One region of the Streptomyces sp. NPDC001617 genome, then DNA from elsewhere that is predicted to be linked to it. Evidence: riboswitches for the same ligand, from Rfam matches in the RefSeq annotation. Region 1 holds a riboswitch; each other region holds the start of a gene.
What was found. A riboswitch is a leader RNA that binds a small molecule or an ion and turns the genes downstream of it on or off. The one in region 1 is predicted to bind cyclic di-AMP.
Positions count from the first base shown of each region.

Region 1 (7,524 bases):
AACGCGGAGAACGCGAACGAGGTCCGCCGCCTCGCCCGCGCCCAGGAGCGCGACCTGCGCACCTGGCTCTACAAACCCGAGGGCACCGGCAAGGACGAGGCCGACGAACCCACCGACCTCGCCGACGCGGTGCGGCGGAGCGCCGCGGAGGTGGAGGACAAGCACGGCGTCCCCATAGAGGTCGTCATAGTCGGCGACTGCCCGCTCGACGAGAAGATCGGCGCACAGATGCAGGCCGCGCGCGAGGCGATGGTCAACGCGGCCAAGTACGGTGGCGAGGGCGGCGCGGTGCAGGTCTACGCCGAAGTGGAGGGGAGGACGGTCTTCGTGTCGGTGCGGGACCGCGGTCCCGGCTTCGACCTCGACTCGATACCCGCCGACCGCATGGGCGTCAGAGAATCGATCATCGGCCGCATGGAGCGCCACGGCGGCACGGCGCGGCTGCGCGCGGTGCCGGACGGCGGCACGGAGGTCGAGCTGGAGATGGAGAGGGCGGAGAAGACGTCATGAGCGACCCGACCGAGGCGAACGAGCCCGTGGAGTCGACCGGCGGGAGTGCCGGCGAGCGGCATGTGCGCGTGGTCCTCGTCGACGACCACCGCATGTTCCGTACGGGAGTACAGGCCGAGATCGGCCGGACCGACGAGACCGGTGTCGAGGTCGTCGGCGAGGCCGCGGACGTCGACCAGGCGGTCACGGTCATCACCGCGACCCGACCCGAAGTGGTTCTTCTCGACGTGCACCTGCCGGGTGGCGGCGGGGTCGAAGTCCTGCGCCGCTGCGCCGCGTTGATGGCCGACGCCGAGCAGCCGGTCCGCTTCCTCGCCCTGTCCGTGTCGGACGCGGCGGAGGACGTGATCGGCGTGATCCGCGGCGGCGCCCGCGGCTATGTCACCAAGACGATCACCGGCACGGACCTGGTGAACTCCGTCTTCCGTGTCCAGGAGGGCGACGCCGTCTTCTCCCCGCGCCTGGCCGGCTTCGTCCTGGACGCCTTCGCCTCCACCGACGCCCCGCCGGTCGACGAGGACCTGGACCGGCTCACCCAGCGCGAGCGCGAGGTGCTGCGGCTGATCGCCCGGGGGTACGCGTACAAGGAGATCGCCAAGCAGCTGTTCATCTCCGTGAAGACGGTCGAGTCCCATGTCTCGGCGGTGCTGCGGAAGTTGCAGCTGTCGAACCGCCACGAGCTGACCCGGTGGGCGACGGCGCGACGACTGGTGTGACCGCGCCAGAGCCGTATCAGGGGTGAGCCGTACCAGGGGGGAGCCGTCCCAGGGGTGGTTCACACCACCCGTGTCGCCCCGGCGAAGGGCATCTCGTCGATCGGTGCGACCCGCACCGGGGCCGACGGGTTCGGGGCGTGGATCATCTGGCCGTTGCCGATGTAGATGCCGACGTGGCTGATGCCGGAGTAGAAGAACACCAGGTCGCCCGGGAGCAGTTCGGATCGGGAGACCCGGCGGCCGGCGTCGATCTGCGCGTACGTGGTGCGGGGCAGGGAGACGCCGACGGAGCGGTAGGCGGCCTGCACGAGGCCGGAGCAGTCGAAGGCGCTCGGGCCGGTGGCGCCCCACACATAGGGGCTGCCGAGCTTGGAGTAGGCGTACGAGACGGCCGCGGCGGCACGGGTGTCGGGTGCCGTGTCCGTGGCCGAGCCGGGGGCCTCCAGGCCGACCCGCCCGTCCGAGCCGGAGCGTGAGGCGCGGCCCGTGTCGCCCTCGTCCACGCCGAGCCGCGCGCGCTCCTCGGGCGACAGCCGGGAGAGCAACTGCCGTGCCGCGTCCAGCTTTCCGGTGATCGTCTTCTTCTCCCGCTGCAGCTCCGCCTGCCGCGCCTGCAGCGAGGCCAGCTCGATGCGTGCGGCGCCGCGCAACTGCTCGATGCCGCGCAGCTGTTGGCGTACGTCGGCGACCGCCGCGGCCTGCCGGGTGCCGATGCGGTCGACGAACTCGGCGCTGTCCAGGTACTGGTCGGGGTTGCTGGAGAGGACGAGCTGCAGCGCAGGGTCGACGCCGCCGCCGCGGTACTGTGCGGCGGCCGTCGAACCCAGCGCGTCCCGCGCCGAGTTGAGCCTGTCCGTCTTGCGCGCCGCCTCGTCCCGCAGCGTCGACAGCCGTCGCTCGGCGGCGGCGGCCTTCTCCTTCGCACCGTCGTACTTCTCGGTGGCGACCTCCGCCTCCTGGTACAGCTTGTCCACCTGCGCCTTGACCTGCGCCGGGGTGAGATTCGGCTCGGCCTGTCCGGTCCCGTCGAAGGCCGTCGCGGTCGCGGCGCCCGCCAGGGCGATCGTGAAGGCGGTACGGGCGGTGCTGCCGCCGAGTGCTGTTCGCCGACCGGGCTTGCGGTGCGCTGCCACGTGGACTGCACGTCCTTTCGTACGACCGCCCCGTCCGAGGCGGCTTACGCGTCCGGCGGCGGCCCACACAGGGGGAGCGGGCCACCGCCGGACCTTCTCGGCGGTGGTGATCGGCTGCCGCCCCTGGCCCGGGCGGCGGTGGGGAGCCGGTCACCTGGTGGAGGACGCTAAACCTGTCTGTGTCGGCTCGGTGACGCCATGTACGGAAGTGCCGCGAGCAGACCGCCGGGTGACCGTAAACGACCGTGATCCAGGCGCCGGGCCGTCGGGTTCGCGTAGTGCGCTGACCGAAGTGACGGTTTCGGGGGCGCGTGTGGGTGATGGACTGCTATGGGCCGCATATATGCAAGATCCACGCGTAAGGAGTGGGCCGGTGTCGGACGCCCCGGGCGCCCCTGTCTAAGCTCCGGCCTCATGGACGTACTCATCCATCTCTTCGTCGGCCTGCACATCGTCGGCATCGCCGCGCTCCTCGGCGGCTTCCTCACCCAGATGAAGGCGATGGGCCAGGGCACGGCCCGTTTCGTCCCCGGGATGCTGCACGGGGCGCTGACCATGCTGGTCACCGGCGCGATCCTGGTCGGCCTCAACCAGGCCGACGACCATCACGTCAACAACATCAAGATCGGCGTGAAGCTGGCTCTGCTGGTCGTGATCCTCGGACTGGTCTATGTGAAGCGGGACGAGGAGACCGTGGACAAGAGCATGTTCGGGCTGGTCGGCGCGCTCACCACCGCGAACATCTTCATCGCGGTGCTGTGGACCTGATGTCCGCCCGGGCCGCCGCCACGGCCCCCGCGGCGACGGCCGGCCACGCCGCCACCGTGATCCACAGCAGCGCCTGACCGGGCCCCTCGCACCACGGGATGTCGAGGGCGGCGGCGACGGACAACTGCGCCCACCAGGAGGGGAGGGCGCGGGGCGGGGGAGTCCGGGCGAGTGGGGGAGGCCGGACATGCGCCGTTGCCAAGAAGCGCGGGACGGGGTGGCGGCGGGGCATACACGCGGGCGCGAGGAAATTCGCGCGGGCGCAGGGCACGTGAGTGGGGCGCGCGGCAGCTGTCACGCGCCCCGCGCGAGGTCGGCTTCGCGCGCCACCGCATCAGGACACGCGCCCGCGCCCATCCACCACCGAGCGCGGCCAGAGCACAGAGTGCGCCCCTGCCGCAGAGCTGTCGGAGGCAGACACCACGCGTGCGTGCCTCTCACGAACCGCTCCGCCCCGCGCGCGTGCACCGGAGACAGGCGGCGGGTACACACTCATGCCCGCCTGCACCTTCCACGCGCGCGTGCCCCACGGCCCCGTCGGGCGGCGTTGCCCGACGGGCAGGACGGCGGCTCAGGCCGGTCGCACCACGCTGTGGATGATCGACTCGCCGCCGTAGTAGATCGACTCCTCGCGGACGTACGCGCCCGGCTTGGGGGCGTGGATCATCATGCCGTTGCCGATGTAGATGCCGACGTGGCTGATGTCGTCGTAGAAGAAGATCAGGTCGCCGGGCTGGGCGTCGGCGAGGGAGACGGTCGTGCCGGCGTTCACCTGGTCGTAGGTGGTGCGCGGGAGGGTGACGCCGGCGGCCTTCCAGGCGGCCTGGGTGAGGCCTGAGCAGTCGTAGGAGCCGGGGCCGGTGGCGCCCCAGACGTACGGCTTGCCGATCTGCGCGCGGGCGAAGGCGAGGGCCTTGGCGGCCTTGGTGGAGTAGGTGGAGTCCGAGGTGCCGGTGCCGGACGAGGAGCCGCTCTCCTGGGACGCGGCCTCCTGGGCCTTCTGCTCCGCCGCCTGCTGTTTCGCCAGCTCCGCGGCCTTGCGGTTGGCCTCCTCCTGCTTCTGCTTCTCGATCTCCGCGAGCCGCGCCTTCTCCTCGGCGTCCAGCTTCGACAGCAACTCGCGCGCGTCGGTGAGCTTCTTCTGCACCGTGGCCTTGGCGGTCTGCAGGTCGCTCTGCGACTTGGTGAGCGTCTCGAGGCTCTTGGACGCCTCCTCGCGCTTCTTCATCGTCGCGGACTGCTCGGCGAAGTAGTCGTCGACCGCGCTCTTCTGACGGGAGGTCAGCCGCCCCATCAGCTGCGTCTGGTCGAAGTAGTCCTGCGGGGAGTCGGCGAGCAGGAAGGTCGCCGTGTCCGGCTCCGCGGCACCGGTCCGATACTGGGCGGCGGCGAAGGAACCCAGCCGCTCCCGCTGTTCGTTGAGCTTCTGGGCGCGCTTGGCGACGTCGTCGAGGAGGGTGTCGACGCGCTTGCGCTGCTTGGTGGTCTTTTCCTTCGCCGCGTTGTAGTTCTCGGTGGCCGACTCGGCCTGTCGGTAGAGGTCGTCGACCTTCTTCTCGACTTCCTCGAGGCTCGGGTTGCCGTCCGTCGAGGGGGTGGCGTTGGCCGTCTGGGACAGCAGAGCCACGGAGGTGAGGGCGGCCGTGGCGAGAGCGGGGGTGCGTATGCCTGCTACGCGCGTACCCGCGGGGCGCGACTTGCGGTGCGACGCCAAAGGAGGCGACTCCTTCCATGTTCCGCCTACCGAGTTAGCTGTCGGGTTCGGGCGGGTGGTTCGGAAGGGTTGCCCTACGGCCCGTGCCCCGAAGGGGAGGTGGGCCGATTCACCCCAAGGTCGGTGTGGGTCCCCGGCTCCGGCTGCGCGGCGGCGCCCCGGACTCGGCGGAGGCCGCACGGCCCGGCGAGGTTCGCCGGTGGGGGTCGTACGGCCTGCTCGGAACGGTAGCCAACTCGTGCGGCCCGTGTGAAGGTTGATGTTCGATATGCCCGATACATTTTCGTGACCTGTGGTCAGAGCATCCGCGCTGGTCACGTGGCGCGATGGGATGGCCGCGGACGGTGATTCGGTGGATGTTCTCAGGGCGGCGGCGGGCTGTCAGTGGGGCGGCCTAGACTCGGAGAGCGATGAGCAGCCTCTTTGACGACAGCTTCCTGGCGGACCTCCAGACCCCTCGCGGGCACGAGGAGGAACCCCCGCCACCGCCCGAGGACGATCATGTGCCGGAGCCCGTTCCGGACGATCTGTTCGGCGGGAAGTTCGACGCGCCGCCGGACCGGGACGCCTACTACCGCGACGGCGCGCCCCGCCCGGTGCTCGACGCGGCCGCGCTCCTGGACGGGCTGAACGAGAACCAGCGCGCGGCCGTCGTCCACGCCGGCACCCCGCTGCTCATCGTGGCCGGCGCCGGCTCCGGCAAGACCCGCGTCCTCACCCACCGCATCGCCCACCTCCTGGCCGAGCGGAACGTGCACCCGGGCCAGATCCTCGCGATCACCTTCACCAACAAGGCCGCCGGCGAGATGAAGGAGCGAGTCGAGCAACTCGTCGGCCCACGCGCGAACGCGATGTGGGTGATGACCTTCCACAGCGCGTGCGTGCGCATCCTGAGGAGGGAAAGCAAGAAGCTCGGGTTCACGTCGTCCTTCTCGATCTACGACGCCGCCGACTCCAAGCGGCTGATGGCACTCGTCTGCCGCGACCTGGACCTCGACCCCAAGCGCTTCCCGCCGAAGTCCTTCAGCGCCAAGATCAGCAACCTGAAGAACGAGCTGATCGACGAGGAGGACTTCGCCGCCCAGGCCACTGACGGCTTCGAGAAGACCCTCGCCCAGGCCTACGCCATGTACCAGTCGCGGCTGCGCGAGGCGAACGCCCTCGACTTCGACGACCTGATCATGACCACGGTCAATCTGCTCCGCGCCTTCCCGGACGTCGCCGAGCACTACCGCCGCCGTTTCCGGCACGTCCTGGTCGACGAGTACCAGGACACCAACCACGCCCAGTACGCGCTCGTGCGCGAGTTGGTGGGGACGAGCGAGCACCCCGTCGACGTACCCCCGAACGAGTACGACGTCCCGCCCGCCGAACTCTGTGTCGTCGGCGACGCCGACCAGTCGATCTACGCCTTCCGGGGCGCGACGATCCGCAACATCCTCCAGTTCGAGGAGGACTACCCGGAGGCGACGACGATCCTCCTGGAGCAGAACTACCGCTCCACCCAGACGATCCTCTCCGCCGCCAACGCGGTCATCGAGCGCAACGAGTCCCGCCGCCCCAAGAACCTGTGGACCAACGCGGGCGCGGGCGCGCGCATCACCGGCTATGTCGCCGACACCGAGCACGACGAGGCGCAGTTCGTCGCCGAGGAGATAGACCGACTGACGGACGCGGGCGAGGCGAAGGCCGGCGACGTCGCCGTCTTCTACCGTACGAACGCGCAGTCCCGTGTCTTCGAAGAGGTCTTCATCCGCGTCGGCCTGCCCTACAAGGTCGTCGGTGGCGTCCGCTTCTACGAGCGCAAGGAGGTCCGGGACGTCCTGGCCTACCTGAGGGTGCTGGCCAACCCGGAGGACTCGGTGCCACTGCGCCGCATCCTCAACGTGCCCAAGCGCGGCATCGGCGAGCGCGCGGAGGCGATGATCGACGCCCTCTCCCAGCGCGAGAAGATCAGCTTCCCCCAGGCGCTGCGCCGCGTCGACGAGGCGTACGGCATGGCGGCGCGCTCCACCAACGCCGTCAGGAAGTTCAACACGCTGATGGAGGACCTCCGTACGGTCGTCGAGTCCGGCGCGGGCCCGGCGACCGTCCTGGAGGCGGTGCTCGAACGCACCGGCTATCTGGCCGAGTTGCAGGCCTCCACCGACCCGCAGGACGAGACCCGGATCGAGAACCTCCAGGAACTCGCCGCAGTGGCGCTGGAGTTCGAGCAGGAGACCGGCGAGGGCGAGGCATCCGGCGGGCTCGCCGACTTCCTGGAGCGGGTCGCCCTGGTCGCCGACTCCGACCAGATCCCGGACGAGGAGGAGGACGGCTCGGGGGTTATCACCCTGATGACCCTGCACACCGCCAAGGGCCTGGAGTTCCCGGTCGTCTTCCTCACGGGCATGGAGGACGGCGTCTTCCCGCACATGCGCGCCCTCGGCCAGGCCAAGGAGCTGGAGGAGGAGCGCAGGCTCGCGTACGTCGGCATCACGCGCGCGCGTGAGCGCCTGTATCTCACCCGGTCCTCGCTGCGCAGCGCCTGGGGCCAGCCGTCGTACAACCCGCCCTCCCGCTTCCTGGAGGAGATCCCGGCCCACCACGTCGACTGGAAGCGGACGGGCGCCACGGCCCCGGTCTCCTCCGGCCCGGTGTCCGGCGTGGCCGCCTCCCTGTCGTCCTCCCGCTCGCGCTCCTC
Region 1 covers NZ_JBSFHA010000008.1:21,852-29,375, reverse strand. Annotated here, with positions in the region: gene ACWC09_RS08830 (ATP-binding protein) at 1-510, shown strand, start outside; gene ACWC09_RS08825 (response regulator transcription factor) at 507-1,226, shown strand; gene ACWC09_RS08820 (NlpC/P60 family protein) at 1,286-2,359, opposite strand; gene ACWC09_RS08815 (hypothetical protein) at 2,774-3,127, shown strand; gene ACWC09_RS08810 (NlpC/P60 family protein) at 3,699-4,841, opposite strand; cyclic di-AMP (ydaO/yuaA leader) riboswitch at 4,850-5,021, opposite strand; gene pcrA (DNA helicase PcrA) at 5,252-7,524, shown strand, end outside.

Region 2 (7,524 bases), on a different contig from region 1:
CGCGAGCCCGCCCAGTTCCACGTGCACGACGAGCACCGGCTTCGCGGGAGCCTCCTCGGCCGCCGACCGCAGGGCCTCGGCCAGCTCCGCGTCGCCGGGAGACACCTCCCCGATCGCCGGGATCGCCGTCACGACCACCGCGTCGCACGAGTCGTCGCCGAGCGCCCGCAGCAGCGCCGCGTGGAAGTCCTCGGCCGAGGCGCCGGTCGTCAGGTCCAGCGGTCGCTGCGGCCTGAGGCCTTCGGCGAGACAGGCGTCGTAGGTCAGCAGCCCGAGCGACTCGGAGTTCCCCACGATCGCCACGCGCGGTCCGGCCGGCAGCGGCTGGCGGGCCAGCAGCAGCCCCGCGTCGACCAGTTCGGTGATCGTGTCCACGCGGATCACACCGGCCTGCCGGAGCAGCGCGGACACGGTGGCGTGCGGAAGCCGCGTCGCCCGTACGGCGTGCCCCTGCGGCGCGGAACCGGCGCCCTGGACGACGACCAGGGGCTTGGCGGCCGCCGTCCGCCGGGCGAGGCGGGTGAACTTGCGTGGGTTGCCGATGGACTCCAGGTACATCAGGACGACGTCGGTGTCCGGGTCGTCGTACCAGTACTGGATGACGTCGTTGCCGGAGACGTCCGCGCGGTTGCCGGAGGAGACGAAGGTGGACACCCCGGTGACGCCGGTGACGCCGCCACCGCGTCGGTGCAGCCGGGACAGCAGCGCGATGCCGATGGCGCCGGACTGGGCGAACAGGCCGATGCGGCCGGGGCGGGGCATCTCGGGTGCGAGCGAGGCGTTGAGCCGAACGTCCTTCGAGGTGTTGATGACACCGAAGGCGTTCGGCCCGATGATCCGCATGCCGTACGTGCGCGCGTGGCGGACGAGTTCGCGCTGGCGCTCGCGCCCCTCGGGCCCGCTCTCGGCGTACCCGGCGGAGACCACGACCAGCCCCTGTACGCCGTGTTCGCCGCACTCGGTGACGACCTCGGGGACGTGCTCGGTGGGTACGGCGACGACGGCCAGGTCGACATGACCGTCGATGTCCCGCACCGAGCGGTGGGCGGGGACGCCGTCGAGTTCCTTGAGGTCCTCGGGGAAGGCCCTGTTGACCGCGTACAGCTGCCCGGCGTAACCGGCGTCCCTGATGTTGTCGAGGATGCTGCGGCCGACGCCCCCGGGCGTGCGCCCGGTGCCGATGACGGCGACGGAGCCGGGCGCCAGCAGCCGCCGTACGGAACGCGCCTCGGCGCGCTGCTCACGCGCGCGCTGGACGGCGAGGGAGCGGTCGGTCGGTTCGAGGTCGAACTCCAGGCGTACGACGCCGTCCTCGAAATGGCGCTGCTGGGTGTAGCCGGCGTCCGTGAACACCTTGATCATCTTGTTGTTGGCGGGCAGCACCTCGGCGGCGAAGCGGCTGACACCGCGCTCGCGGGCGACGGCGGCGATGTGTTCGAGGAGTGCGGAGGCGACGCCGCGGCCCTGGTGGGCGTCCTGGACGAGGAAGGCGACCTCGGCCTCGTCGGAGGGCGCCGACGCGGGCATGCCGTCGGCACCAATGCGGTCATAGCGTACGGTGGCGATGAACTCGCCGCCCACCGTGGCCGCGAGTCCCACCCGGTCCACAAAGTCGTGGTGCGTGAAGCGGTGGACGTCCTTGGCGGACAGGCGCGGGTAGGGCGCGAAGAAGCGGTAGTACTTCGACTCGTCCGAGACCTGCTCGTAGAAGCTGACCAGGCGGTCTGCGTCATCAACGGTGATGGGGCGGATGCGCGCGGTGCCGCCGTCGCGCAGCACCACGTCGGCCTCCCAGTGGGCGGGGTACTCGTGCCGGTCCGACGAGGTCTGCATGGGCCCCAGAGTACGGCTCGCGTCCGACAACGGCGCGAGGCAGTCTGTGGAGAACACAGCAGCCTGTGGAGAACTGAAGAAGGACGGAAGTCGGGCCGAGGCCGCGGTCCGACCACCCACCCCGGACGGGACGAAGGACCGCTCCGGAGACGCTTCACGGTGTGGGAAACTGGTCTAGACAACCCTGAGAACCGAAGGGCAGCATCACATGGCTGAGCGCCGCGTCAACGTCGGCTGGGCCGAGGGCCTCCACGCCCGCCCCGCTTCCATCTTCGTCCGGGCCGCCACGGCCGCAGGTATCCCGGTGACGATCACCAAGGTCGGCGGCACCCCCGCCAACGCGGCCTCCATGCTGGCCGTCCTGGGCCTGGGCGCCCAGGGGGGCGAGGAGATCGTCCTCGCCTCGGACGCCGAGGGCGCGGACGCCGCTCTCGACCGTCTCGCCAAGCTGGTCGCGGAGGGGCTCGAGGAGCTTCCCGAGACCGTCTGAAAAGCGAATTGAGGGTCGCGGCACTCGCCGTCCCGCAGCACTGAAGGGCTCGTCCGGAATTTACCGGGCGAGCCCTTCGCATTTCCCCATTGCGGGCAGCAGAAATAATCCCCCGCGAATTGTCTCCTCTTTGTATACGGCGCCCGTGTTAATGCCGCAGGCCCGACATGTTTACGGGATGTTGCGAGTTCCTCACACCGTTCACGCGTTCGGGGGTGCCGAAGCGCAGCCGGTGCGCGGCCGTCGAGCGCTCGGTGTGCAGCGTGGTGATCGCACGGGCGCGTTCGCCGTCCCCGCGGGCCACCGCGTCGACGATCGCGCCGTGCTCCGCCCAGGACTCCACCGGGTTGGCGGGCGCGTCGACGGCGTACATCCAGGCGATCTTGTGGCGCAACTGGGTCAGCATCGAGGTCAGCGCGGGGCTGCCGGAGGCCTGGGCGAGCGTCTCGTGGAACCAGCCCCCCAGGGAGCGCAGATCCTCGCTGTTGCCCCTCCTGGCCCGCTCCTGGCCCAGTCTGACGAGGCCTCGGAGGACCTTGAGATGGGCCTCGGTGCGCCGCTGGGCGGCCCGGGAGGCACCCAGCGGCTCCAGGAGCATGCGCATCTCCAGCAGGTCGGAGGCCTCCTGCTCGGTCGGCTCCGCGACGCACGCGCCCGCGTGCCGCCGGGTCACCACGAAGCCCTCCGCCTCCAGGGTGCGCAGGGCCTCACGGACGGGGACGCGCGAGACACCGTAGCGGCGGGCGAGGAGTTCCTCGGTGAGGCGGCTGCCACGCTCGTAGACACCCGCGACGATGTCGTCCCGGATGGCCGTGCACACCGAGTGCGCCGGAATACGCATGACCGACCTCCGCCTTAATCCCCGTGAAACGTCGTCGATTGACGTTGTGTCCAAGGACTCTATTGCAATGAGCCGGAATTTCCGACGGCGGACCGGAATCCATGGATATTTTTTGGACAGCAGAGCGACAGAAACGGCGAAACCCCGGCTCCAGGAGCCGGGGTTTCGGTAGATCTTGCGGTCCGTCGTCAGACGTTCACGCCGTGCGAGCGCAGGTAGGCGACGGGGTCGATGTCCGAGCCGTACTCGGGAGTCGTGCGGGCCTCGAAGTGCAGGTGCGGTCCGGTGGTGTTGCCGGTCGAGCCGGAGAGGCCGATCTGCTGGCCCGGAGTCACCTGCTGGCCGACCGAGACGCCGATGGAGGACAGATGGCCGTACTGGGTGTACGTGCCGTCGGCCATCTTGATCACGATCTGGTTGCCGTAGGCGCCGCCCCACCCGGTCTGCACGACCGTGCCGGAGCCGACCGCGTGGACGACGGTGCCGCTCGCCGCGTGGAAGTCGATGCCGGTGTGGCTGCCGGAGGACCACAGGGAGCCGCCGGTCTTGTAGCCCGTGGAGACATACGAGTTGGCGATCGGGGCGACGAAGGTGTTGAGGCGCTTGCGCTCGGCCTCGCGGGCGGCGCGCTCCTTGGCCTCACGCTCCGCCTTGGCCTTCGCCTCGGCCTTCTTGCGCGCGGCTTCCGCGGCGGCCTTCTTACGGGCGGTCTCCTCCGCGGCCTGCTTCTGCGCGTCGGCCTGGGCGTCGATCTTGGCGGCGATCGAGTCACCGATGGTGATGACGGGGGTGAGACCGGTCTGCTCGACGGAGTTCTCCGCGGCGAGCGCGGGGGCCGCGAGGGTACCGATCACGCCGGTGGTGGCGAGGGCCGCGACGCCGGCGGCCGCGGCGGTACCGCGCTTGACGCGGCTGGGACGACGGTGCTTCCCGGTGGCGCACATGAACGCCATGTAGTGGCTGGTCCTTTCCTTCCCTCTCGCCTACCGGGTTAGCTGACGGGTTCGGAGCAGGAAGGTCTCCTACGGACCCCCTCGCGGCTTGCGCGGGCGTCCGATTCACCCCAGGGACTACGTGGGTCCCCGGCTCCCCTGGCTCGCGCCGTACGGGGACTCGGCGATGGCTGTCCGGTGCCGCGGGTGCGGCGCGGTGCCTGACGGACAGCCCGGACGACGCTAAGCGGGGCCGCTTTCAATCCCCAAACGGATCACGGTGTTTGTAGCGCATCCCACAGGGCAGACAGGCAACCTCCGCCCCAATTCGGACATACGGGGGCCCTGGTGACGCATCCGTCACCAGGGCCCCTGCGCGCGCGTGCCGCTACTCGGCCGACACCACGGTGACTTCACCGATACCGAGGGCCTCGACGGGCTCCTTGATCTCGGCCGCGTCACCGACGAGCACGGTCACCAGACGGTCCACCGGGAAGGCGTTCACGGCCGCCGCTGTGGCCTCCACGGTGCCGGTCGCGGCGAGCTGCTGGTACAGCGTCGCCTGGTAGTCGTCGGGCAGGTGCTGCTCGACCTGGTCGGCCAGCGTGCCCGCGACGGCCGCCGCGGTCTCGTACTTGAGCGGCGCCACACCGACGAGGTTCTGTACGGCGACGTCCCGCTCGGCGTCGGTGAGGCCGCCCTCGGCGAGCGTACGGAGCACCTTCCAGAGGTCGTCCAGGGCGGGACCGGTGTTCGGGGTGTCCACGGAACCGCTGATGGCGAGCATCGACGCGCCGGTGCCGTCCGGGGCGGACCTGAGGACCTGCCCGAACGCGCGCACCCCGTAGGTGTAGCCCTTCTCCTCGCGCAGGACTCGGTCCAGGCGGGAGGTGAGAGTGCCGCCGAGGCAGTACGTGCCGAGCACCTGCGCGGGCCACACCCGGTCGTGCCGGTCGGCGCCGACACGGCCGATGAGCAGCTGCGTCTGGACGGCACCGGGACGGTCCACGATGATCACGCGACCGGTGTCGTCGGCGGTCACCGCGGGCACCGGGCGGGGCTCGGCCTTCGAGCCGGTCCAGGCGCCCAGGGTCTCGCCGAGCAGTGCGTCCAGGTCGACGCCGCTGAGGTCGCCGACGACCACGGCGGTGGCCGTCGCGGGCCGGACATGACGGTCGTAGAAGGCTCGTACGGCCGCCGCGTCGATCTTCTCGACCGTCTCCTCGGTGCCCTGGCGCGGGCGCGACATGCGCGAGGTCGCCGGGAACAGCTGCCGGGAGAGCTCCTTGGCGGCACGGCGGGAGGGGTTGGCCAGCTCGTGCGGGATCTCGTCCAGACGGTTGCGGACGAGCCGCTCGACCTCGCTGTCGGCGAACGCGGGCGCCCTGAGGGCGTCGGCGAGCAGACCGAGCGCCTTGGCGAGCCGGGAGGCCGGGACCTCCAGGCTGAGGCGGACGCCGGGGTGGTCGGCGTGCGCGTCCAAGGTGGCGCCGCAGCGCTCCAGTTCGGCGGCGAACTCCTCGGCGGAGTGCTTGTCGGTGCCCTCGGAGAAGGCGCGCGCCATGATCGTGGCGACACCGTCGAAGCCGGCCGGCTCGGCGTCCAGGGGCGCGTCGAGGAGCACCTCGACGGCGACGACCTGCTGGCCGGGGCGGTGGCAGCGCAGGAGCGTCAGGCCGTTGTCGAGCGCGCCGCGCTCGGGCGCAGGGAACGCCCACGGCCTGGCTTCGCCGGCCTGGGGCTGCGGGTGGAACTCCATCGTGGCGAGCTCGGTCACTTGGCCGCCTCCTCGTTCTTGTCGCCGGCTTCGACCGTGGCCTCGGCCTCGGGGTCCTCCGGGGGATCTGCGTCCTCTGCGATCTCTCCGGCGAGCGGCTCGTAGACGAGCACCGCGCGGTTGTCGGGGCGCAGGCGGGCCTTGGCGACCTCCTGGACCTCCTCGGCCGTCACCGACAGCACACGCTGGACGGCGGTCAGGGCGAGCTGCGGGTCGCCGAACAGGACGGCGAACCGGCACAGTTCGTCCGCGCGGCCCGCGACCGTGCCGAGCCGGTCCAGCCACTCGCGCTCCAACTGGGCCTGGGCGCGCTCCATTTCCTCGGCCGTGGGGCCCTCCTCGGCGAACCGGGCGAGCTCCTCGTCGATGGCGGTCTCGATGACCGGCACCTCGACGTCACCGGAGGTCTTGACGTCCAGCCAGCCCAGGGAGGGCGCTCCGGCCAGACGCAGCAGACCGAAGCCGGCGGCGACGGCCGTACGGTCGCGGCGCACGAGGCGGTTGTAGAGGCGGGAGGACTCGCCGCCACCGAGGATGGTCAGCGCCACGTCGGCCGCGTCCGCCTCGCGCGTGCCGTCGTGCGGCAGCCGGTAGGCGGCCATCAACGCGCGCGCGGGGACCTCCTCCTGGACGACCTCGCGCAGCTGCTCGCCGATGACCTCCGGCAGCGAGCCGTCGCGCGGGGCGGGCTTGCCGTCGTGCGAGGCGATGGAGCCGAAGTACTTCTCGATCCAGGCGAGCGTCTGCTCCGGGTCGATGTCGCCGACGACCGACAGGACGGCGTTGCCCGGCGCGTAGTAGGTGCGGAAGAACGCGCGCGCGTCCTCCAGGGTGGCCGCGTCCAGGTCGGCCATGGATCCGATCGGGGTGTGGTGGTAGGGGTGGCCCTCCGGGTAGGCGAGGGCGGTGAGCTTCTCGAACGCCGTGCCGTAGGGCACGTTGTCATAGCGCTGTCGGCGCTCGTTCTTGACGACGTCCCGCTGGTTCTCCATGGACTCGTCGTCCAGGGCCGCGAGCAGGGAGCCCATGCGGTCGGCCTCCAGCCAGAGGGCGAGCTCCAGCTGGTGGGTGGGCATGGTCTCGAAGTAGTTGGTGCGCTCGAAACTGGTGGTGCCGTTCAGCGAGCCGCCGGCGCCTTGCACCAGCTCGAAGTGGCCGTTGCCCTTCACCTGGCCCGAGCCCTGGAACATCAGGTGCTCGAAGAGGTGAGCCAGGCCGGTACGGCCTTTGACTTCGTGACGCGAGCCGACGTCGTACCAGAGGCACACCGCCGCGACCGGGGTCAGGTGGTCCTCGGAGAGCACCACGCGCAGCCCGTTGGCCAGGCGGTGCTCGATCGCTGTCAGGCCCCCGGAGCCTGCCTGGTCTGTGGCCGTGTGACCCATGGGCATGTACGTCCCTTCGCCTCGCGGATGCGGTGGTGGAAACCGCGGTTTTCCTGCCGGTCCTGCCACTGTATGCAAGCGTGCGGACCCTCGGCGAAGTTCCCGCGGGACGTACGCCCACAGCGGATCGCGTAGCCTTCCGCCACACCGGGAACCGAGGCCGACGCCAGGTCCTCGTCCGCGTTGTCAGTGCCGCGGTCCACAATGGTCGCGTCAGAACCCGTTCACGCTTCAGCACGAGCGAGCCGAAGGGGCGCGTCGGTGTC
Region 2 covers NZ_JBSFHA010000048.1:50,974-58,497, reverse strand. Annotated here, with positions in the region: gene ACWC09_RS30980 (bifunctional acetate--CoA ligase family protein/GNAT family N-acetyltransferase) at 1-1,833, opposite strand, end outside; gene ACWC09_RS30975 (HPr family phosphocarrier protein) at 2,042-2,323, shown strand; gene ACWC09_RS30970 (GntR family transcriptional regulator) at 2,472-3,164, opposite strand; gene ACWC09_RS30965 (M23 family metallopeptidase) at 3,353-4,117, opposite strand; cyclic di-AMP (ydaO/yuaA leader) riboswitch at 4,130-4,293, opposite strand; gene ACWC09_RS30960 (M16 family metallopeptidase) at 4,485-5,873, opposite strand; gene ACWC09_RS30955 (M16 family metallopeptidase) at 5,870-7,264, opposite strand.
Region 2: it holds a riboswitch for cyclic di-AMP, as region 1 does, so the genes downstream of both, ACWC09_RS30965 (M23 family metallopeptidase) here and ACWC09_RS08810 (NlpC/P60 family protein) in region 1, are expected to answer to the same signal.

Region 3 (7,524 bases), on a different contig from region 1:
GTGGCACCGCCGGGAGGTGGCCCGGCCGGCCCTGGACTACGCGGCGCGGGCCACGGCACCACCGGTACCGGTGGCCGCGCCGCCCTGGCCGGTGTACGGGGCGTACGGGTATCCGACGGGGCCGAATCCCACGTACGGCCCGTACCCGGCGTACAACCCGTATCAGTCGTAGGACCGCGGAGGGTGCGACACCGCCGGTCCGCGCGGTCGTGGCTGAGCGCCGTTGCGGCGGAGGGAAAGGGCCGACACAACGAGACCGGCAGAGTGAAGAGACGGGCAGCGGGCCGAGCCTCGCGAAGCGGCAGCCACCGGCGGTCAGTCCGACGCCACCGGTCATCGGCCGACGCGAACCCCGCCGACCCGGGCCGAAGCCCGCCGCCCGACCAAGCCCCGGCTCGCCGACCGACCACCAGCCGAGCAAGCCCTGCCCCGCCCACCGCCAAGCCCTGCCGCCAGTCGACCAAGCCCCGGCCCATCGACCGGTTTGGCTCCCCGCCGCCAGCCGAGCACGCCCCGACCCGCCGATTCGAGCAAGCCCCGGCCCATCGACCGGCCAAGACCCGACCGCCAGCCGACCAAGCCCCAACCCACCCACCGGCCAAGACCCGACCGCCAGCCGACCAAGCCCCAACCCACCCACCGGCCAAGACCCGACCGCCAGCCGACCAAGCCCCAACCCACCGACCGGTCAGGTCCCAGCCCGTCGACCGACCAAGACCCGCCGCCAGCCGAGCACGCCCCAAACCGCCCACCGGCCAAGACCCGACCGCCAGCCGACCAAGCCCCAACCCACCGACCGGTCAGGTCCCAGCCCGTCGACCGGCCAAGACCCGCCGCCAGCCGAGCACGCCCCAACCCGCCCACCGGCCAAGCCCCGGCCGCCAGCCGACCAAGCCCCAACCCACCGACCGGTCAGGTCCCAGCCCGTCGACCGGCCAAGACCCGCCGCCAGCCGAGCACGCCCCAACCCACCGACCGACCAAGACCCGGCCCGTCGACCGGTCAGGTCCCGGGTCGGCCGGTCAGGCCGATGCCTCCGTCAGGCGGGCGATCTCCTGGTCCGTGAGCGTCAGGGTTTCCACTCCCAGTAGGGCCGGCAGCTGTTCCGGGGTGCGGGCCGAGGCGATCGGGGACACCACCGTCGGCTGGGCCGCGAGCCAGGCCAGGGCGACCGTCGGGACCGGGGCGTCGTGTACCTCGGCGATCTCGTCCAGGGCCGCCAGGACCTTCTGACCGCGCTCGGTCTCCAGGTGCTTGCCGGCGCCCGCCGCGGCGCGCGCGCCCTCGACCGTCGCACCGGGCCGGTACTTGCCGGTGAGGAAGCCCGAGGCGAGGGCGAAGTACGGGACGGCGGCGAGGCCCTGCCGGGAGGCGAGGTCCTGGAGGCCGCCCTCGTAGGTGTCCCGGGAGACCAGGTTGTACTGCGGCTGGACGGCGACGTACCGGGCGAGGCCCTCACGGTCGGAGAGGTCCAGGGACTCCTGGAGCCGCTCGGCCGTGATGTTGGACGCGGCGATGTGCCGCACCTTGCCCGCCCTCACCAGCTCGTCGAGCGCCCCGATGATCTCCTCGACCGGCACCTCGATCTTGTCGAAGTGGGTGTAGTAGAGGTCGATGTGGTCGGTGTCGAGGCGGCGCAGGGAGGCGTCGGCGGCGGCCTTGATGTTGGCCGCGGTCAGGCCCGGGAAATCGGGGTGCTGGCTCACCTTGGTCGCGATGACGACGTCGGACCGGTTGCCGCGGGACCTGACCCACTTGCCGATGATCGTCTCGGACTCACCACCGGCGTTGCCGTCGACCCAGTGCGAGTACGAGTCCGCGGTGTCCACGAAGTTGCCGCCCGCCGCCGCGTACGCGTCGAGAACGGCGAAGGACGTGGCCTCGTCGGCGGTCCAGCCGAAGACGTTGCCGCCCAGGGCGAGCGGAAAGACCTCGAGGTCGGAGGAGCCCAGCTTGCGAAGAGAAGTCATGTCCTACGTCAACACCCGCACCGGATACGGATCTTCCGGAACGGCCGCGAATTTCCCGTGAACAACCGGAGGGCTCCGCTCCGAAACCGGCTGCCCTGACGTCGGGGGTCGTCGCCAGGGCCGCCGGAGAATCGACGGGACGTGTCCTACGGGTTGAGGCCCTTGCTGCGCAGCCAGGTCATCGGGTCGATGCCGGTGGACTGCCCGTTCGGGTGGACCTCCAGGTGAAGGTGCGGGCCGGTCACGTTGCCGGTGGCGCCGATACGCCCGATGACGTCACCCGTGGCGACCTTCTGGCCGACGCTGACGCTGATCGAGGACTGGTGGCAGAACCACAGCTCGGTGCCGTCGTCGAGGGTGATGATCGTGCGGTAGCCGTACGACCCGGCCCAGCCGGCCTCGGTGACGGTGCCGGAGTGGATGGCCTTGATGAGGGTGCCCGTGGGCGCCGCGAAGTCGAGCCCGGTGTGATACCCGGAGGACCACATCGAGCCGGCCTGCCCGAAGGTGCCGGTGATCGTGTAGGACACGACCGGAAGCTTGTACTGCTTGGCCAGCTCGGCCAGGCGCGCGGCCTCGTCCGCCTTCTTGGCGGCGGCCTCCGCCTTCTCCTTGGCGGCCTCGGCCTTGGCGGCCGCGTCCTTCTCGGCCTTGGCGGCGGCGTCGTCGATCTGCCGGGCGAGGGCGGTCTCGGTGGCGTACTGGGCCTTGCTGTCGACCTGGACCTGCTGCGACTCGGCCTGCGCCATGATGCGGTCGCGCAGCGCCTCGCCGGCGTCCCTGGCACCCTGCGTGGTGTCCTCGGAGGTCACGCCGACGCTGCTGAGCGCCGTGGCGGAGCCCTTCGGGGCATCCGAGTCCCCGCCGAACACATGGGTCACGGAGGCCAGATCGGGCATCGATATGGAGACCGGCGGCTTGCCGGTGTTGGCGCTGGCCATGCCGCCCGCGCCGACGGCGGCTATGACACCGACGCCGAGAACCGTGGAGCTACGGGCGAGCCCGCCGCCGCCGCGCTGCTTGGCGACGCGGTGCCTACCACGTACCGGCCGTAGGGAATCCTCGGTGGGATTCCACTCCTCCCACTGACCCTCGTCGGTACGGGGTCCGGGAAAGCCGAAAGGCTCGGTGCTCGGCACGAACGGGGCTGCCGGGGCAGGCGGGTTGGACGCCACGTGGGCGTGCTCCTTTCCTTCCTTCTCGCCTACCGGGTTAGCTGACGGGTTCGGAGCAGGAAGGTCTCCTACGCGCGTATACCTGTCGTGGGCCCACGACGGCATCCGCGCGATTCACCCCAGGGTGGTGGTTCCCCGGTTCCCTTGCGGGATTCGGCGCGTGCGCACGGAGCCGACTCTTGTGACGGCTGGGACGACCGCGCTGCGTTATCGAACGTTAATAGACCCGGGGTGTGGATTCCAAGGTGTTCCGCTTGATCATTAACGTTCTTGGCCTGGACGTAGGACTCATGACCGGCGAAAAACGGGCGAGTTGGCCACTCCTCAGGATCTTCACAGCCATTGACCGTATGTCAGTTGTTATGCGGAGGGCGGCCGAACGATCACCCCGGGTGATGCCGTACGACAGGAGGGCCATGGCGGGAAACCGGGAAACTGGGAAACGGGAAAACGCTCAGGGCCGGAGTCCATGTACTGGACTCCGGCCCTGAGCCTGAGTAGCGGGGACAGGATTTGAACCTGCGACCTCTGGGTTATGAGCCCAGCGAGCTACCGAGCTGCTCCACCCCGCGTCGTTGTGACACCAGCATACGCCATCCGCGGGACGCCCAGCACCACGGTTTATCGCGGCCGGTTCTGGGGCGTGGGCCGGGGCCGGCCTGCGGTCCCTGCGCGGCGCCGGCGACCCGACCGCACCGGGCACAGGATGTCGGGTCCGGCACGGTGGGGCTTCCCTAGCGTGGAGATCAGTGAAGGAAGGACGGCCAGGAGTGCTGGAGCGGCTGAATCAGGCCATGGACCACATCGAGGAGCACCTCGATGAGCCCATCGACGCGGCTGAGCTGGCCCGTATCGCCATGACGTCGGAGTACCACTTCCGGCGGATGTTCTCCGCGCTGGCGGGCATCCCGCTCTCCGAGTACATCCGCCGCCGGCGGCTGACGCTCGCCGGGGCCGAAGTGCTCGCCGGGGAGCGGACGCTGCTCGATGTCGCGGTGCGCTACGGGTACAGCTCGGGCGAGGCGTTCGCGCGTGCCTTTCGCGCCGTGCACGGGGTCGGTCCCGGTGAGGCGCGGCGGACCGGCGCCGCGCTGCACTCCCAGCCTCGGATGTCCTTCCGGCTGATCGTCGAAGGGAGCGGCAGCATGCGGTACCGGATAGTGGAGAAGGACGGGTTCAGGCTCGTGGGCAGGGGGACACAGGTCCCGCTGGTCTACGAGGGGATGAACCCGGCCATCGTGGAGTTCGTCAAGAGCATCGGCAAGGAGACGCTGGGGCGTTGGCAGGAGTGTGTGGCCGGGGAGCCCGGCGGTGTCGTGGCCGCCGTCAGCAACCACTCCGCGGACGATGCGGAAGGCACCGAAATCGACTACTTCCACGGGGTGGTGAGCGACGTGGAGGTGCCCGGGGCTTCGGAGAGTCTGGACGTCGAGCCGGGGACATGGGCGGTGTTCGAGTCCTCGGGCGCGTTTCCGCTGGCGGTGCAGTACCTCTGGCGGGATGTGTACACCCAGTGGTTCCCGTCGAACCCGTACCGGAGCCGGCCGGGTCCGTCGCTCTCGCGCACGCGGGTGTCCGAGGACGGTACGCACGCGGACGCGGAGGTGTGGATTCCGGTGGAGCGGGTCGGCGGCTGAACCCCGACGCCGGCTACGGCTTGCGGAGCCGGACAAACCGGCCCAGCCGAACCCCGGGCCGGTACAGCCGATATCAGTCGCGGGGCAGCCGGCAAGGGCCGTGGGGAACTGCCGGCCGGCCCCCGCCCGCCCGCACCCCAGGACTCAGCTCAACAGATGCCCGTTGGGCCCCTTCGCCGGCCCCTCGTACTCCCCCAGCACCACCACATCGACCCCCGCCGCGGCCAACAGCCCACTCCCGTCGGCCTCTTCCACGAACGTGTCCGGCTCCCGCCAAGCCGTCACCACCCGCCGCACCCCCGCCTCCAGGATCAGCCGCGAGCACGGCTTCGGTCGGGACGCCCGTCGTGCGCAGGGCTCCAGGCTGCTGTACACCGTCGCGGTCGCCAGCCTCGCGTCGGCCGGGTCCAGCTTGGCCAGGGCGGCCTCCTCCGCGTGGACCGTGGGATCGCCGGCCTCACGGGAGTGTCCGCGCGCCAGCTCCGTGCCGTCGGCCGCCACCACCACCGCCCCGACGCTGAACGCCGTCTCGGACGGCGGGCACAGCGCCGCCAACTCGCAGGCGAGCCGCAGCCAGTGGCGGTCGGCGGCGGACGTCACCGTGCCGGCGCCGGGTGCCGTCGGCTCGTAGCGCATGAGGACCACGTCCTCGATGCGCCGGGTCTCCAGGAGGCGCAGCCGGCCGGCCTGGTATCCGCCCGGCCCGAACAGCCGAGGTGCCTCCGGATCGCCCACGAAGAGGGGAGCGAGGACCAGCTGGAGTTCGTCGGCCAGGCCCTGCTGGAGGAGCTGGGTGTGGATGGTGCCGCCGCCCTCGACCATCAGCCGCTGTACGCCGCGGGCCTCGTGCAGATGCTCCAGCAAGCGGCGCCAGTCGAGATCGGGGCCGAGCGGGACCACGTCGGCGGCGAGGCCGAGTGCGCGGGCGCGTTCGGCGCCCTTGTCCGTGGTACAGACGATCTTCTCTCCGCCCGTGTGCCAGAACTTCGCCTCCGGGTCGAGGTCGCCGGAGCCGCTGACCGTGACCTTGAGGGGGTACTCGGGTTTTCCCGCGGCCACCCGGGCGGCGCGCCGCTCGGGTGAGTTGACCAGGAGGCGCGGGTTGTCGGCGCGGATGGTGCCGGCGCCGACGAGGATCGCGTCGACGGACGCCCGTACCTCGTCGACGCGGTCGAAGTCGGCCGGGGAGGAGAGCAGCAGGCGCTCGGGGCCGGTGTCGTCGAGGTAGCCGTCCAGGGAGACGGCAGCGGACAGCAGGACGTAGGGGTACGGCATCGGACGCGCTCGCTCTCGGAAGCGGACGGGGCGTGGTTCTTGGTTCAAGTTTGAAACAAACCTACACTGGACGTATGACGACTCGCTGGCTCACCCCTGAGGAGCAGCGCGCCTGGCGCGCGTACATCGCCGCGGCGCACCTCCTGGAGGACGCGCTCGACCGGCAGCTCCAGCAGGACGCCGGCATGACCCATCTGTACTACTCGATTCTGGCGAACCTCTCCGACGAGCCGGAGCACCGGCTGCGGATGACCGATCTCGCCGAGCGGACGAAGATCACCCGCAGCCGGCTGACGTACGCCGTGGCCCGGCTGGAGAAGGACGGGCTGGTCCGGCGCGAGAACTGCCAGTGGGACAAGCGGGGAAGTATCGCCGCCCTCACGGACAAGGGGATGGCGGTGCTGGAGCGGACGGCGCCGGGCCACGTCGAGACCGTACGGACCCATCTCTTCGACCACCTCACCGAGGAGCAGGTCAGGCAGGTGGAGGAGATCTTCACGGGGGTCGCGAAGTCGCTGGAGGAGGACGGGGCGCGAGCCGCCGCGGACGAGGTCCCCTGGCGTCGCCGCTCCTCCCCCTGTTCGTCGACGGAGTGAGCCGGGGCGAGTGAGCCGCGCCTCAATTCTGTTGCTTCAAATTTAAAGCATGGGGTAGGGTCTCACCCGTGGATCCGGTTGCTTCAGATTTGAAGCAGCTCCCACGACAGTACTCCGCACCCGGACCCGGGAGACCCGCATGCCCGACTACCCCGCCGCCACCCCGCGCGCCCGCGTCCGCGTGCCCCTGCGCTTCGGTGACGGCTACAGCGTCGACGCCGAACTGGTCACCTTCCACGGCCTGACCGACGGCCAGGAGCATGTCGCCGTCGTGCTCGGCGACCCGGCTCCCGGCCAGGTCCCCCTGGTGCGGCTGCACTCCGAGTGCCTGACCGGTGACGTCTTCGGCTCGGCACGCTGCGACTGCGGCCCGCAGTTGCGCGAGGCGGTGGAGCGGATAGCAGAGCGTGGCGGAGTTCTGCTCTATCTGCGCCAGGAGGGGCGCGGCATCGGCCTCTACAACAAGCTCGACGCCTACGCCCTCCAGGACCAGGGGCTGGACACATACGAGGCGAACGCGGCCCTGGGACTGCCCGAGGACGACCGCGACTACACGGCGGCGGCCCAGATGCTGCGGGCCCTCGGCATCGACGAGCTGGACCTGCTGTCCAACAACCCGGACAAGGCCGGCCAGCTGCGCGACCTCGGCATCACGGTCCACGACCGCGTCCCGACCGGCGTCTTCACCACCGCCCACAACGTCCGCTACCTGCGCGCGAAGGTCCTGCAGACCCAGCACACGCTGCCCCTGGCCGAGCTGGCCTAAAAAGAGAACAAAATTGCTGACAATTTGTTCGTAGCTGTTCTACGTTCGAATCGGCGGCGTCCGATCTTCCCGTCTGTCTGTATCGGGCGCCGCCGTCACCACACG
Region 3 covers NZ_JBSFHA010000068.1:37,789-45,312, reverse strand. Annotated here, with positions in the region: gene ACWC09_RS37685 (PrsW family intramembrane metalloprotease) at 1-172, shown strand, start outside; gene ACWC09_RS37680 (aldo/keto reductase) at 1,023-1,970, opposite strand; gene ACWC09_RS37675 (M23 family metallopeptidase) at 2,117-3,145, opposite strand; cyclic di-AMP (ydaO/yuaA leader) riboswitch at 3,158-3,314, opposite strand; tRNA gene ACWC09_RS37670 (tRNA-Met) at 3,644-3,717, opposite strand; gene ACWC09_RS37665 (helix-turn-helix domain-containing protein) at 3,916-4,782, shown strand; gene ACWC09_RS37660 (dihydrofolate reductase family protein) at 4,927-6,057, opposite strand; gene ACWC09_RS37655 (MarR family winged helix-turn-helix transcriptional regulator) at 6,132-6,653, shown strand; gene ACWC09_RS37650 (GTP cyclohydrolase II) at 6,793-7,419, shown strand; gene ACWC09_RS37645 (histidine kinase) at 7,515-7,524, opposite strand, start outside.
Region 3: it holds a riboswitch for cyclic di-AMP, as region 1 does, so the genes downstream of both, ACWC09_RS37675 (M23 family metallopeptidase) here and ACWC09_RS08810 (NlpC/P60 family protein) in region 1, are expected to answer to the same signal.